DNA from 2 places in the Duganella sp. GW821-FHT07F09 genome. Region 2 is predicted to be linked to the other one. Evidence: riboswitches for the same ligand, from Rfam matches in the RefSeq annotation. Region 2 holds a riboswitch; the other holds the start of a gene.
The links. Region 2 has a riboswitch for thiamine pyrophosphate ahead of AC07P1_RS00790 (TonB-dependent siderophore receptor). Riboswitches for the same ligand answer to the same signal wherever they lie in the genome.

Region 1: linked by a shared signal. The riboswitch ahead of thiC (phosphomethylpyrimidine synthase ThiC) and the one ahead of AC07P1_RS00790 (TonB-dependent siderophore receptor) in region 2 are both predicted to bind thiamine pyrophosphate.

What each region holds. Positions count from the first base shown of each region.
Region 1 covers NZ_JBWKQJ010000010.1:137,692-143,499, forward strand. Annotated here, with positions in the region: gene AC07P1_RS24815 (diguanylate cyclase domain-containing protein) at 1-1,888, opposite strand, end outside; TPP riboswitch at 2,141-2,250, shown strand; gene thiC (phosphomethylpyrimidine synthase ThiC) at 2,343-4,259, shown strand; gene thiS (sulfur carrier protein ThiS) at 4,267-4,479, shown strand; gene AC07P1_RS24830 (thiazole synthase) at 4,498-5,298, shown strand; gene thiD (bifunctional hydroxymethylpyrimidine kinase/phosphomethylpyrimidine kinase) at 5,295-5,808, shown strand, end outside.
Region 2 covers NZ_JBWKQJ010000001.1:160,048-165,855, reverse strand. Annotated here, with positions in the region: gene AC07P1_RS00790 (TonB-dependent siderophore receptor) at 1-1,907, opposite strand, end outside; TPP riboswitch at 1,964-2,061, opposite strand; gene AC07P1_RS00785 (Imm26 family immunity protein) at 2,259-2,747, shown strand; gene AC07P1_RS00780 (hypothetical protein) at 2,731-3,441, opposite strand; gene AC07P1_RS00775 (sensor histidine kinase family protein) at 3,438-4,805, opposite strand; gene ompR (osmolarity response regulator transcription factor OmpR) at 4,830-5,597, opposite strand.

The DNA.
Region 1 (5,808 bases), on a different contig from region 2:
GCGCCAGGTTGGCGTCGGTGCTGGCCCAGATGGCGCCGGCGGCGTCCTCGAGCAGCATGTTGGCGCCGCTGTCCTCCAGCCCGTCGGCCGTGCCCAGCCGGCGGAAGCGGCGCCGCCCGTCGGCGTCGGTGCGTTCCAATATCACGATGCCGGTGCCGAACTGCGACAGCCACAGGCGCCCTTGCCGGTCCAGCAGCATCGACGACACATAGCCGGGCGGCATGCGGTCCGCCTCGGCCAGCACCGTCGGCACCAGCTCGACGCCGCCGCCGTAGCCGACCCGCGCCAGGCCGACGCGGGTGCCGACCCAGATGCCGCCGTCGCCCGGCAGCAGGTAGGTCACGCGCGGATCGCCCAGGCTGTGCTGCTCGTGGCGCAGCAGCGCCAGATGCCCGCCGGGTCCGGCCGACACCGCCCACAGGCCGTCCATGCCGCCCAGCCACAACACCTCGTCCACCAGCGCCACGGCCCACACCGCCGCGTCGGGGCGGCGCTGCGGCACGGCCAGGCGGCGCACGTTGCCGCCGTCGGCGTCGGCCTGGTACAGGCCCTGTTCGGTGCCGAGGTAGACCGTGCCGCCCGGTCCCAGCGCCATGCCCAGTACGCGCCCGGTCGGCAGCGCGCCTGGCGTGCCGGGCGGGGCCGGCGTGAGGTGGGCGACGGCCCCCAGCTGCGGATCGACGATGTCGACGCCGCCGCCGACCACGCCCAGCCACAGCCGCCCGTCCGGGTGGGCCAGCAAGCTCGGCACGCTTAGTTTGTTGCCGCCGCCGCCGCCGGTCGAGCGGATCGTCGTCACCGCGCGCGGCAGCGGATCGTGCTGGCTCAGCGCGCCCATGGTGGCGGCGAAGATGATGCCGCTGCGCTCGCGGAACAGCGCCAGGATGTCGTTTTCGTACAGGGAGTCGGGGGTGTCGGGCTGGTGGCGGATGCGGCGCGTGGTGCCCAGCAGCGGATCGACCGCCACGATGCCGCCGTTGGCGCCGTCGGTGCCGAGCCAGACCTCGCCGAGCCCGGCCTCGACGATGGCGGTGACGCGCTCCTTGTCCAGGGTCGGCGCCGGGCCGCCCTCGCGCACGGCGCGCGCCTCGGCGCTGCCCGGTTCGATGACGAAGGCGCCGTTGCTGCGGGTGCCGATCCAGATCCGTCCCGAGCTGTCCGGCACCAGGGTGCTGATGTTGGCGCCGGTGTTGGCGCCGCCGTCATGGCCTTCGAGCGCCACGGCCACCGGCGCGGGCGCGCCGCGCTCGAGCTTGAGCAAGCCTTCGCGCGTGCCGATCCACAACGTGCCGCCGCGCTCGCGCAGCAGCGCGCCGACCGCGCGCGCCGGCACCGCCCGCGCGTCGAGCGGGGCGGCGGTGGCGGCGCCGCGCGTGACCGCGCCGGCGGCGTTGATATGGTCGAGGCCGCCGCCGGTGCCCACCCACACGCCGCCGGCGCCGTCGTCGGCCAGCGCCGTGACCTGGGCGTTGCCCAGGCCGGAAGGGGCGTGCGGGAAGCGGGTGAAGTTTTCGCGCGCGGCGTCGTAGCGCGCCAGGCCGCCCGAGCTGGTGCCCACCCACAGCCGGCCGGCGCCGTCGATCAGCAGGCTGGTGATGTAGTTGTCGGGCAGGGCGTCGTCGCGCAGCGCGTCGGCGAAGAATTTGCGCGGCCGGTTGCCGTCCCAGCGCACCAGCCCGGTCTGGGTGCCGATCCACACGAAACCGCTGTGGTCCTGCGCGAAGCACAGGCCGGCGCCGGTGTCGGCATAGGGCTGGTGCTTGAACGCGGTGTGGGTCAGCGCCGCCCAGCGGTCCGGTTCGGCGGCGACGGCGGCGCGCGGCGGCGCCAACAGCCACAGCAGCAGTAGCAGCAGCGCGGCGGGACGATTGAAGTTGCATTCTGGCATAAATCGACTATACATCAGCCGCGGCCCCCCACGGACCGCCCCGCCACAAGGACGGGGCCGGGCGTCGGATTTTCGCCACGCGCCGCCGCGGCCGGCGCGCGGCGCCGGCATGGCGGCCGCGCCGATTGTTGCCGCGCTCGTGCCGTTGGCGCCGATATTCTTGCGCCGGAACGGCGCCCCCCCGTCCCCGGGCCCGCGCCACGGCTGGTCCACCCCGCCATCTCTGTTATAATCGCCCGGCTGCCGCGAGGCGGCGCACGCTAGGGGTCCTGCGCATCGTATTGAAGGCGATGCGCGGGTGAGAAATACCCTCCGAACCTGATCTGGATAATGCCAGCGAAGGGAAGCTTAGGACAACGCCGCGTTCCGATCCATCCCATCGATTCCATCGATGCTCCGGACGCGGCGCCGTCCAACCTCCTTTGCTGGCTCCTGTCGCCAACCAAGGAGCCACATGAACGCCAATCCCAAATTCCTGTCCGCCACCGCCACCGTGGACGAGGCAGCGATCAAACCGTTACCCAATTCCCGCAAGATCTACGTCGAAGGCAGCCGGCCCGACATCCGCGTGCCGATGCGCGAAATCACGCAAGCCGACACGCCCGCCTCGTTCGGCTTCGAGGCCAATCCGCCGGTCTACGTCTACGACACGTCCGGCCCGTACACCGACCCGGACGCGGTGATCGACATCCGCTCCGGCCTGGCCGCCACCCCGCGCCTGCCGTGGATACTGGAGCGCGGCGACACCGAGGAACTCGACGGCCCGACCTCCGACTACGGCAAGGCGCGCCTGGCCGATCCGGCGCTGGCCGAATTGCGCTTCAACCTGCACCGCAAGCCGCGCCGCGCGCGCGACGGCGCCAACGTCACGCAGATGCACTACGCGCGCCGGGGCATCGTCACGCCGGAGATGGAGTTCGTGGCGATCCGCGAAAACCTGCGCCGCAAGGAATACCTGGACAACCTGAAGGGCTCCGGCCCGATGGGGCAGCGCCTGGCCGACCTGATGGGCCGCCAGCATCCGGGGCAATCGTTCGGCGCCAGCATCCCGGCCGAGATCACCGCCGAATTCGTGCGCGAGGAGATCGCCCGCGGGCGCGCCATCATCCCGGCCAACATCAACCACCCCGAGATCGAACCGATGATCATCGGCCGCAATTTCCTCGTCAAGATCAACGCCAACATCGGCAATTCGGCGGTGACCTCGTCGATCGGCGAGGAGGTCGAGAAGATGACGTGGGCGATCCGCTGGGGCGGCGACAACGTCATGGACCTGTCGACCGGCAAGCATATCCACGAGACGCGCGAATGGATCATCCGTAACAGCCCGGTCCCGATCGGCACCGTGCCGATCTACCAGGCGCTGGAAAAGGTCAACGGCAAGGCCGAGGACCTGACCTGGGAGATCTACCGCGACACCTTGATCGAGCAGGCCGAGCAGGGCGTCGACTACTTCACCATCCACGCCGGCGTGCTGCTGCGCTACGTGCCGATGACGGCCAGGCGCCTGACCGGCATCGTCTCGCGCGGCGGCTCGATCATGGCCAAATGGTGCCTGGCGCACCACAAGGAATCGTTCCTGTACACGCACTTCGACGAGATCTGCGAAATCATGAAGGCCTACGACGTGTCGTTTTCCCTGGGCGACGGCCTGCGTCCCGGCTCGATCTACGACGCCAACGACGAGGCGCAGCTGGGCGAGCTCAAAACCCTGGGCGAGCTGACGCAAATCGCCTGGAAGCACGACGTGCAGGTGATGATCGAAGGCCCGGGCCACGTGCCGATGCAACTGATCAAGGAGAACATGGACCTGCAGCTGGAGCAGTGCCACGAGGCGCCGTTCTACACCTTGGGGCCGTTGACCACCGACATCGCGCCCGGCTACGACCACATCACCTCCGGCATCGGCGCCGCGCAAATCGGCTGGTACGGCACCGCGATGCTGTGCTACGTCACGCCCAAGGAGCATCTGGGCCTGCCGGACAAGAACGACGTCAAGGACGGCATCATCACGTACAAGATCGCCGCCCACGCCGCCGACCTGGCCAAGGGCCACCCGGGCGCGCAGATCCGCGACAACGCGCTGTCGAAGGCGCGCTTCGAATTCCGCTGGGACGACCAGTTCAACCTGGGCCTCGATCCGGACAAGGCGCGCGAGTTCCACGACGAGACGCTGCCCAAGGACTCGGCCAAGGTGGCGCATTTCTGTTCGATGTGCGGCCCGCATTTCTGCTCGATGAAGATCACCCAGGAGGTGCGCGAATACGCGGCCGCCAACGGCATGAGCGACGGCGTGGCGATCGAGCGGGGCATGCAGGTCAAGGCGGTGGAGTTCGTCAAGAACGGCGCCGAACTGTATCGCAAGCTGTGAGGCCGGCATGAACGAGCGCATTGCGATAGAACTGAACGGCGCGCCGCACCAGGTGCCGCCGCAACAGACGCTGGCCCAGCTGGTCGACGCGCTGTCGCTGACCGGGCAGGCGCTGGCGCTGGCGGTCAACCGCTCGGTGGTGCCGCGCCAGCAATGGCCGGCGCGCGTGCTGCAGCCGCACGACAAAGTGGACATCGTGCGCGCCATCGGCGGCGGTTAACTAGATAAGGAAAGAGATATGGGCAATCAAGACGAGAGCAATCAGGAATCCTTGACCATCGCGGGCAAGGAGTATAAATCGCGCCTGCTGGTCGGCAGCGGCAAATACAAGGACCTGCAACAAACCCGCGAGGCGACCGATGCCGCCGGGGCGGAGATCATCACCGTGGCCATCCGCCGCGTCAACATCGGCCAGGACCCGAAGGCGCCCAGCCTGCTGGACGTGCTGCCACCGTCGCGCTACACCATCCTGCCGAACACCGCCGGCTGCTACAACGCCAAGGACGCGGTCTACACCCTGCAGATGGCGCGCGAACTGCTGAACGGCCACAAGCTGGTCAAGCTGGAGGTGCTGGGCGACGAGAAGACGCTGTTCCCGCACATGCCGGAGACCTTGATCGCGGCCGAGGCCCTGGTCAAGGACGGCTTCGACGTGATGGTCTACTGCAGCGACGATCCGATCCAGGCCAAAATCCTGGAGGACATCGGCTGCGTGGCGGTGATGCCGCTGGCGTCGCTGATTGGTTCCGGCATGGGCATCCTCAATCCGTGGAACCTGTCGCTGATCATCGACCAGGCCAGGGTGCCGGTGCTGGTCGACGCCGGCGTCGGCACCGCCTCCGACGCCGCCATCGCCATGGAGCTGGGCTGCGACGGTGTGCTGATGAACACCGCCATCGCCGGCGCCCGCGACCCGGTGCGCATGGCGCGCGCCATGAAGCTGGGCGTGCGGGCCGGCCGCGAGGCCTACCTGGCCGGGCGCATCGCGCGCAAGTTCGCCGCCTCGCCGTCGTCGCCGATGGCGGGCCGGCTCGCATGAGCGCGGCCGCGCGGCCCTGCGTGCTGGTGTTCGCCGGGATGGATCCCTCCGGCGGTGCCGGCATCGTCGCCGACGCGCAGGCGGTGGCGGCGCAGGGCGCGCATGCGCTGTGCGTCGTCACCGCGCTGACGGTGCAGGACAACGACCGGGCCCACGAGGTGCGGCCGGTCGAACCGGACCTGCTGCTGCGCCAGGCGCGCGCGCTGACCGACAAGATCGCGGTCGCCGCCGTCAAGATCGGCATTCCCGGCAGCGCCGCCAACGCGCTGGCGATCGCGCGGGCGATCCGGGAGCTGCGCGCGCTGCAACCGGAACTGCCGGTGGTGCTCGACCCGGTGCTGGCCAGCGGCCATGGCGACACGCTGTCGCGCGGCGACGCGGTGGCGGCGCTGGCGCCGTTGCTGCCGCTGGTGACGGTGCTGACGCCGAACGGTCCGGAGGCGCTGGCGCTGAGTGGGCACGCCGCGCCCGGCGCGCAGGCGCGCGTACTGCGCGCTTTTGGCTGCCGCC
Region 2 (5,808 bases):
TTCGCGTTCACGCTCAAGCCTTCGACCTGCGGCACCGCATAATCCGCATACACCGACGATTTGAAAGCGGCGACGTTGGTCACGCGCTTGCCGTCCATGCTGGCCAAGCCGGTATCGCTTTGCTTGGTATTGAGCGCGGTGGCCGAAACGCCCACTGTCAGCTCGCGCGTGGCGCGGCCGTTCAACGCCATTTCCAGGCCGCGGTGCTGGGCTTTGCCGTTGCGAACGAAGACATTCTGCGCGTCGGTGTATTCCAGACCTTTATGGATCTCGAACAGCGCGACGGTGGCGCTCAGGTCGGGACGGATATCGGCCTTGACGCCCACTTCCATCTGCTTGGACTTGGACGGTGCGAGCGCGCGGCCCTCGTTCACGGTCTGGATCGGCGCGATGCCGCCATGCTCCAGGCCTTGCGCGTACGAGGTGTAGAGCGATACGTTGGGCCGCAGGCTGTAGACCAGTGCCACATTCGGCAGCCAGAACCCGGCATCGGTATCGGCGTCCGGCAACCCGTCGTTCTGCTCGGTGCGTTTGAGCTGCACATAGCGCGCGCCGGCGTGCAGCTTGAGCTGCGCGTTCAAGCTGACGATGTCCTGCGCGAACAGGGCGCGTTCGTCGCTGTGGCGGCGCTCCGACACCGGACCGCTGGTGCCCGGCGCCGGCGCCACGACGACCGGATGGTAGATATTGCTGACGCCCGAATAGTCATACAGGTAGTCGCCCCATTTTTCGCTGTTTTTGTGGAACGACGCGCCGCCAGTGAATTCATGCGCCAGCGCGCCGGTGGCGAAGCGGCCCTGCACCAGCGCCTGCACCGTCAGCGGCGACTTCTTCTCGCCCAGGCTGATGTAGTTGTAGACGTCGTAGTCGCCGTTGCCGCAGTAGCCGGGATACAGGTTTTGCTCGCCGCAGCCGTAAGGGAAGGCGGTGTAGTCGTCGCGCTTGAACTGGTGCTGGTTGGCGCTGACCGTGGTGCTCCAGTCGGGCGAGAACTTGTATTCGAAGCGCGCGCCGATGTTGCTGGTGGTGGTCTCCACCGGACGGCTCCACGGCTGATCGTTGAGCATCGTGTCGGCATCGACCACCGGCAGGGTCGTATTATTCAGCAGCTGGAAGCCGGGCGCCGTCAGCTGGGATTTACGCTGGTGGTCGGCGTCGATCTGCAGCAGCGCCTGCGGCGAGATGCGCCAGTCGAAGGCGGCGGAGACGAACTTGCGGTTGCCGTCCGCGCCCTTGATGTAGGAGCGCAGGCGTTCGCCGGCGACGTTGACGCGGTAACCGAAACGCTCGTCCTCGAAACGTCCGCCGACATCGACCGCGCCGTACAGGGTGCCGCGCTCGCGCGCTTCCAGCACGACGGTGCGCACCGGCGTGTCGGTCGGGCGCTTGGTCACGTAGTTGACGATGCCGCCCGGCGCCGAGACGCCGGCCTGCAGGCCGGACAAGCCTTTGAGCACTTCCAGGCGCTCCTTGTTCTCCAGCGGGATCTGGGTGTCGCCCGGGATGGCCATGCCGTCCTTGCGGTAGCTCGAGGCGTTGTCGAGCTTGAAGCCGCGGATCGAGAACTGCTCGGCGTAGCCGACGGCGTTGTACGAGTCGCTCAGGCTGGCGTCGAATTTGGCGGCGTCCGTGGTCGAGCGGATTTGCAGATCCAGCATCTGCTGCGATGTCAGCACGCTGACCGAAGCCGGCGTTTGCAGCAGCGGGGCGTTGCCGAAGCCGGCGACCGAGGCGGTGTTGGCGCGCACCTTGGTGGCGCTGACGATGACTTCCGGCATAGCCTGCCCGGCGGCGGCCTCGACCGCCGGGTCGGTGGCTGCGGCCGTGTCGGCGGCGACGGCGGCGCCGGAAAATGCGTGGAACACCGCCAGGGCGATGACGGAAACTGCGAAATTAGGTGTGGACATGTCTGCTCTCTACTTGTTCTCGGCTGGAAGCCGCGAGGAGAGCCATCAAAGGAGGGGAGAACTACTTTGCGCTTTCCTTCGCTGGCATTATCCAGATCAGGTACGAAGGGTATCTCTCACCCGGACAAAATGCCCAGGACCCCTAGCGAGCCGGCAGTGTATCACACCAGGCACAGGGGCCGGCGCGCGCGCAATGGCGTGCGACACAATTTGCGCCACGCCGATACACTTCGGGTTTGCGCCGCACGGCGCCAATGAAGCAGTCACAGCATGTGTGGAGGCGACGGTATGTCCTGTTCTTCAGTGCATTTCGGCGCCACTTTGCTGGTTCGTGCTAGCGAAAGGAGTGGAATGAGGCAGTCGTATCATGAAGGAAGCTGGTTTGCGGTGCCGTTGCTCGACGGCGGCTACGGCTGGGGCCTGGTCGCGCGTTTGTCGCCTGGCAGCAAGATCATGCTGGCCTATTTGTTCGGGCCCAAGCTCGACAGGTTGCCGTCGATCGACGAGCTCAATACCCTGCGGCCGCAGGACGCCGTCAAGGTGCTGCGCGTGGGCGACATGGCGCTGGCCAGCGGTCATTGGCGCGTGCTGGGCGAGGCCGTCGACTGGAATCCCGCACTGTGGCCGATGCCGCAGTTCCTGCGCCGCGCCGACGCGTTGAAGCGGGCCTGGCGCGTGACGTATTCCGACAACGATCCAAGTCGTTCCGAACGGGAAGAATCGGTGCCCTACGATACGCCGGGCCTGGAGGCCGATTCGCTGTACGGCTACGGTTCGACCGAGTTGCTGCTGACCAAGCTTCTGGAGTCGCGCGAGCACCCGATCAACCGGAGCAACTGACGTTCCAGGCGGCGTATTCGCCACGGTGCTTGCGCACGGCGATCGTGGCGACAGTGTCGCGGTCGCTTTCAAACACCAGCCCGAACATCACCGGCGCGCCCGCTGTCGCGGCCGCCGGTCTCAGCGCGGCCAGCCGGAAGGTGAGGGCGCGCTGCCGTGCGCAGCCAGAGTTGCCGGCAAACAGCAGGCGCGCGCGTATCAGTAATTCGCGGTGCTGTCTCAGCAACGCCACCGCATCGGCCGGTGGCACGGCCGGATCCATCAACACCGTATATCTGGCCGCCTGGCAGGGAATGCCCGGTTGCGCCAGCCACACATACCATTGCGGCGCCTCGGCGGCGTCGGTCCAGCGTTCGTCCGCGGGTTTGGCCGCGTCATAGATAAAGCTGGAGCGTATTTGCCGACACAGATCCGGCGCCGAGCGGCGCGGCGCGGAGTCGACGCGGGCGATCACTTGCCATGGCTTGCCGCGCCGGCGTTCGATCTCGAACGCGGGGGCGAACAGCGGCGCGGCGCCCCACGGCCGCTGCGGTTGCGCCGCGTTGCGGGCGCGGAAAAAGTCGTCGAAGGAGTCCCGTTCCTGCGCGGTCGGCGCGCGCTGTTCGATGCGCGGCTTGTCGGCCTTATCGGGAGCGGCGCCGGCGCCCAGCGCGGTTAGCGACAGCGCGCACGAGACAACGAAGCGCCGCGTCATACCGCCTTCATCGCGATCTGGATCGCCAGGCCGCCGCCTTCGCGGTTGCTCAAGGTCAGCTCTGCGCCGTGGCGCAGCAGCACGCGGTCGACGATGGCCAGCCCCAGTCCGGCGCCGTTGGCCTGGCCGCGCGCGGCGTCGAGCCGGGTGAAGGGCTTGAGCAGCTGTTCGATCTGGTCGTCCGGCACGCCGCAGCCATGGTCCCCCACTTCGATGACAACGCGCCTGGACGCGCCCACGCCCTTCACGGCGCACTTGATGTCGATCTCGGTGATGTCGCTGCCCGGCGTTTTGCCGTAGCGGCGGGCGTTTTCGACCAGGTTGTTGAATACCCGTTTCAGGTCGGTGCCGTTGCCCATCACATGGGCGTCGGCGGCGATGTCGGTGCTCACGCGCACGTCCTGCAAACGCTCCGCTTCATGCGCGGTGTCGGCCAGCAGCTCGCTGACGTCGACGTTGGTGAAGCTCGACGCCTCGGTCGGTTTGGCGTAGTCGAGGAACTGGCCGATGATGGCGTCCATCTGGCCGATATCGGACTGGATGCCTTCGCGCGCCTCGTTCGACAGATTGGCCATTTCCACTTCGAGCTGCATGCGCGCCAGCGGCGTGCGCAGGTCGTGCGAGATGCCGGCCAGGATCACCGCGCGGTCGGATTCGACCTGCCGCAGCTGGTCGACCATCTGGTTGAAGCTGCGGTTGGCCTCCATGATTTCGGCCGGGCCGCTTTCCGGCAGCGGGTCCGGGCGCTTGCCCTGGGCGAAGGCGCGGGTGGCCTTGGCCAGGCGGCGCAGCGGCAGGTTGATCAGGCTGGAGATGAAGGCCGCGCCGAGCAGCGAGACCACCGACACCACGCTGGCCCAACCGAGCCACTGGATGCCGGTCAGGCCGCGTATGCGTTCGCGTTCGAGCATCAGCCAGTATTGGTCGTCATCGATCTTGAAACTGACCCAGAAGCCGGAGACGCCGTTGACCTTGGCCGAGAAGCGCGTGTCCGCGCCCAGCTTGGCCTTGACCAGCTTTTGGATGTCCGGCATCAGCGCGTTCTTCGGCGGCGGTTCGACCTTGTCGTCCTCCTCCAGCGGGAACACGCGGATACCCTCGTTCGACACCAGGTCGAACAGCAGCTCGCGCCGCAGTTCCGGCGCGGAGTGGGTGAGGGCGGCGTGGGTGATGGTGACGACCGAGATCACCTGCGCGGAGATCTGCTGCACCTGCGGCTCGTGCTGCACCACGCTGATCATGCCGACCCACGCGGTCATGCTGGTCGTCGTCAAGGCGCCGAGCAGGAAGAAGGTGCGCCAGAAAAGGCCGCTTTTCATGCTGGCCAGCCGAAAAGCGAAACGGAACTTCGAAAGAGACTTCATGCGCATCTTCGCGGTTGTCGCGACTTAGCGCGGCTGCCCCTCCGGGATGAACACGTAGCCCAGGCCCCAGACGGTCTGGATGTACAGCGGGCTCGACGGATCGGGCTCGATCAGTTTGCGCAGGCGCGAGATCTGCACGTCGAGGCTGCGGTCGAACACTTCGTATTCGCGCCCGCGCGCCAGTTCCATCAGCTTCTCGCGCGACAGCGGCTGGCGCGCGTGGCGGGCGAATACTTTTAGTACCGAAAATTCGCCGGTGGTCAGCGGCACCGTCTCGCCGTTTTTCTTCAGCGTGCGCGTGCCCAGGTCCAGCACGAACTGGCCGAACTCGAACGATTGCGGCGTTTCCGACGGCGCGCCGGGAATCTCGTCCGGGCCGCGGCGGCGCAGCACGGCGCCGATGCGGGCCACCAGTTCGCGCGGGTTGAACGGCTTGGGCAGGTAGTCGTCGGCGCCCATTTCGAGGCCGACGATGCGGTCCACGTCCTCGCCCTTGGCGGTCAGCATGATGATCGGCGTCTGGTCGCCGGCGCCGCGCAGGCGGCGGCAGATCGACAGGCCGTCCTCGCCCGGCAGCATCAAGTCCAGCACCAACAGGTCGTAGCGCTCGCGCAGCCACAGCTTGTTCATGGCGGTCGCGCTTTCGGCGGTGAAGACGTTGAAGCCTTGTTCGGTCAAGTAGCGCCGCAGCAGATCGCGCAGACGAACGTCGTCGTCCACTACCATGATCTTGGCCTGGTGGCCGTGCTGGTTGACGGAGTTGTTGCCGGATTCAGTCGTTGTGCTAGTCATTTGCTCTGTCAGAATTGTCTTATTGATGTCGCTATGGTAACGTCATATCCGTTTTGCGAAAACGTCTATGACGACCCATTACAAAGTGTTACAAACTTTACCCAATTGGTCTTACCCCCTCGGTTAAAGCATCATACACTTCAAGCACGGATTCAGCTTTTTAGGAACATCATGTTCATCGATCACAAAAAAATACACGCGGCAGCAAGCG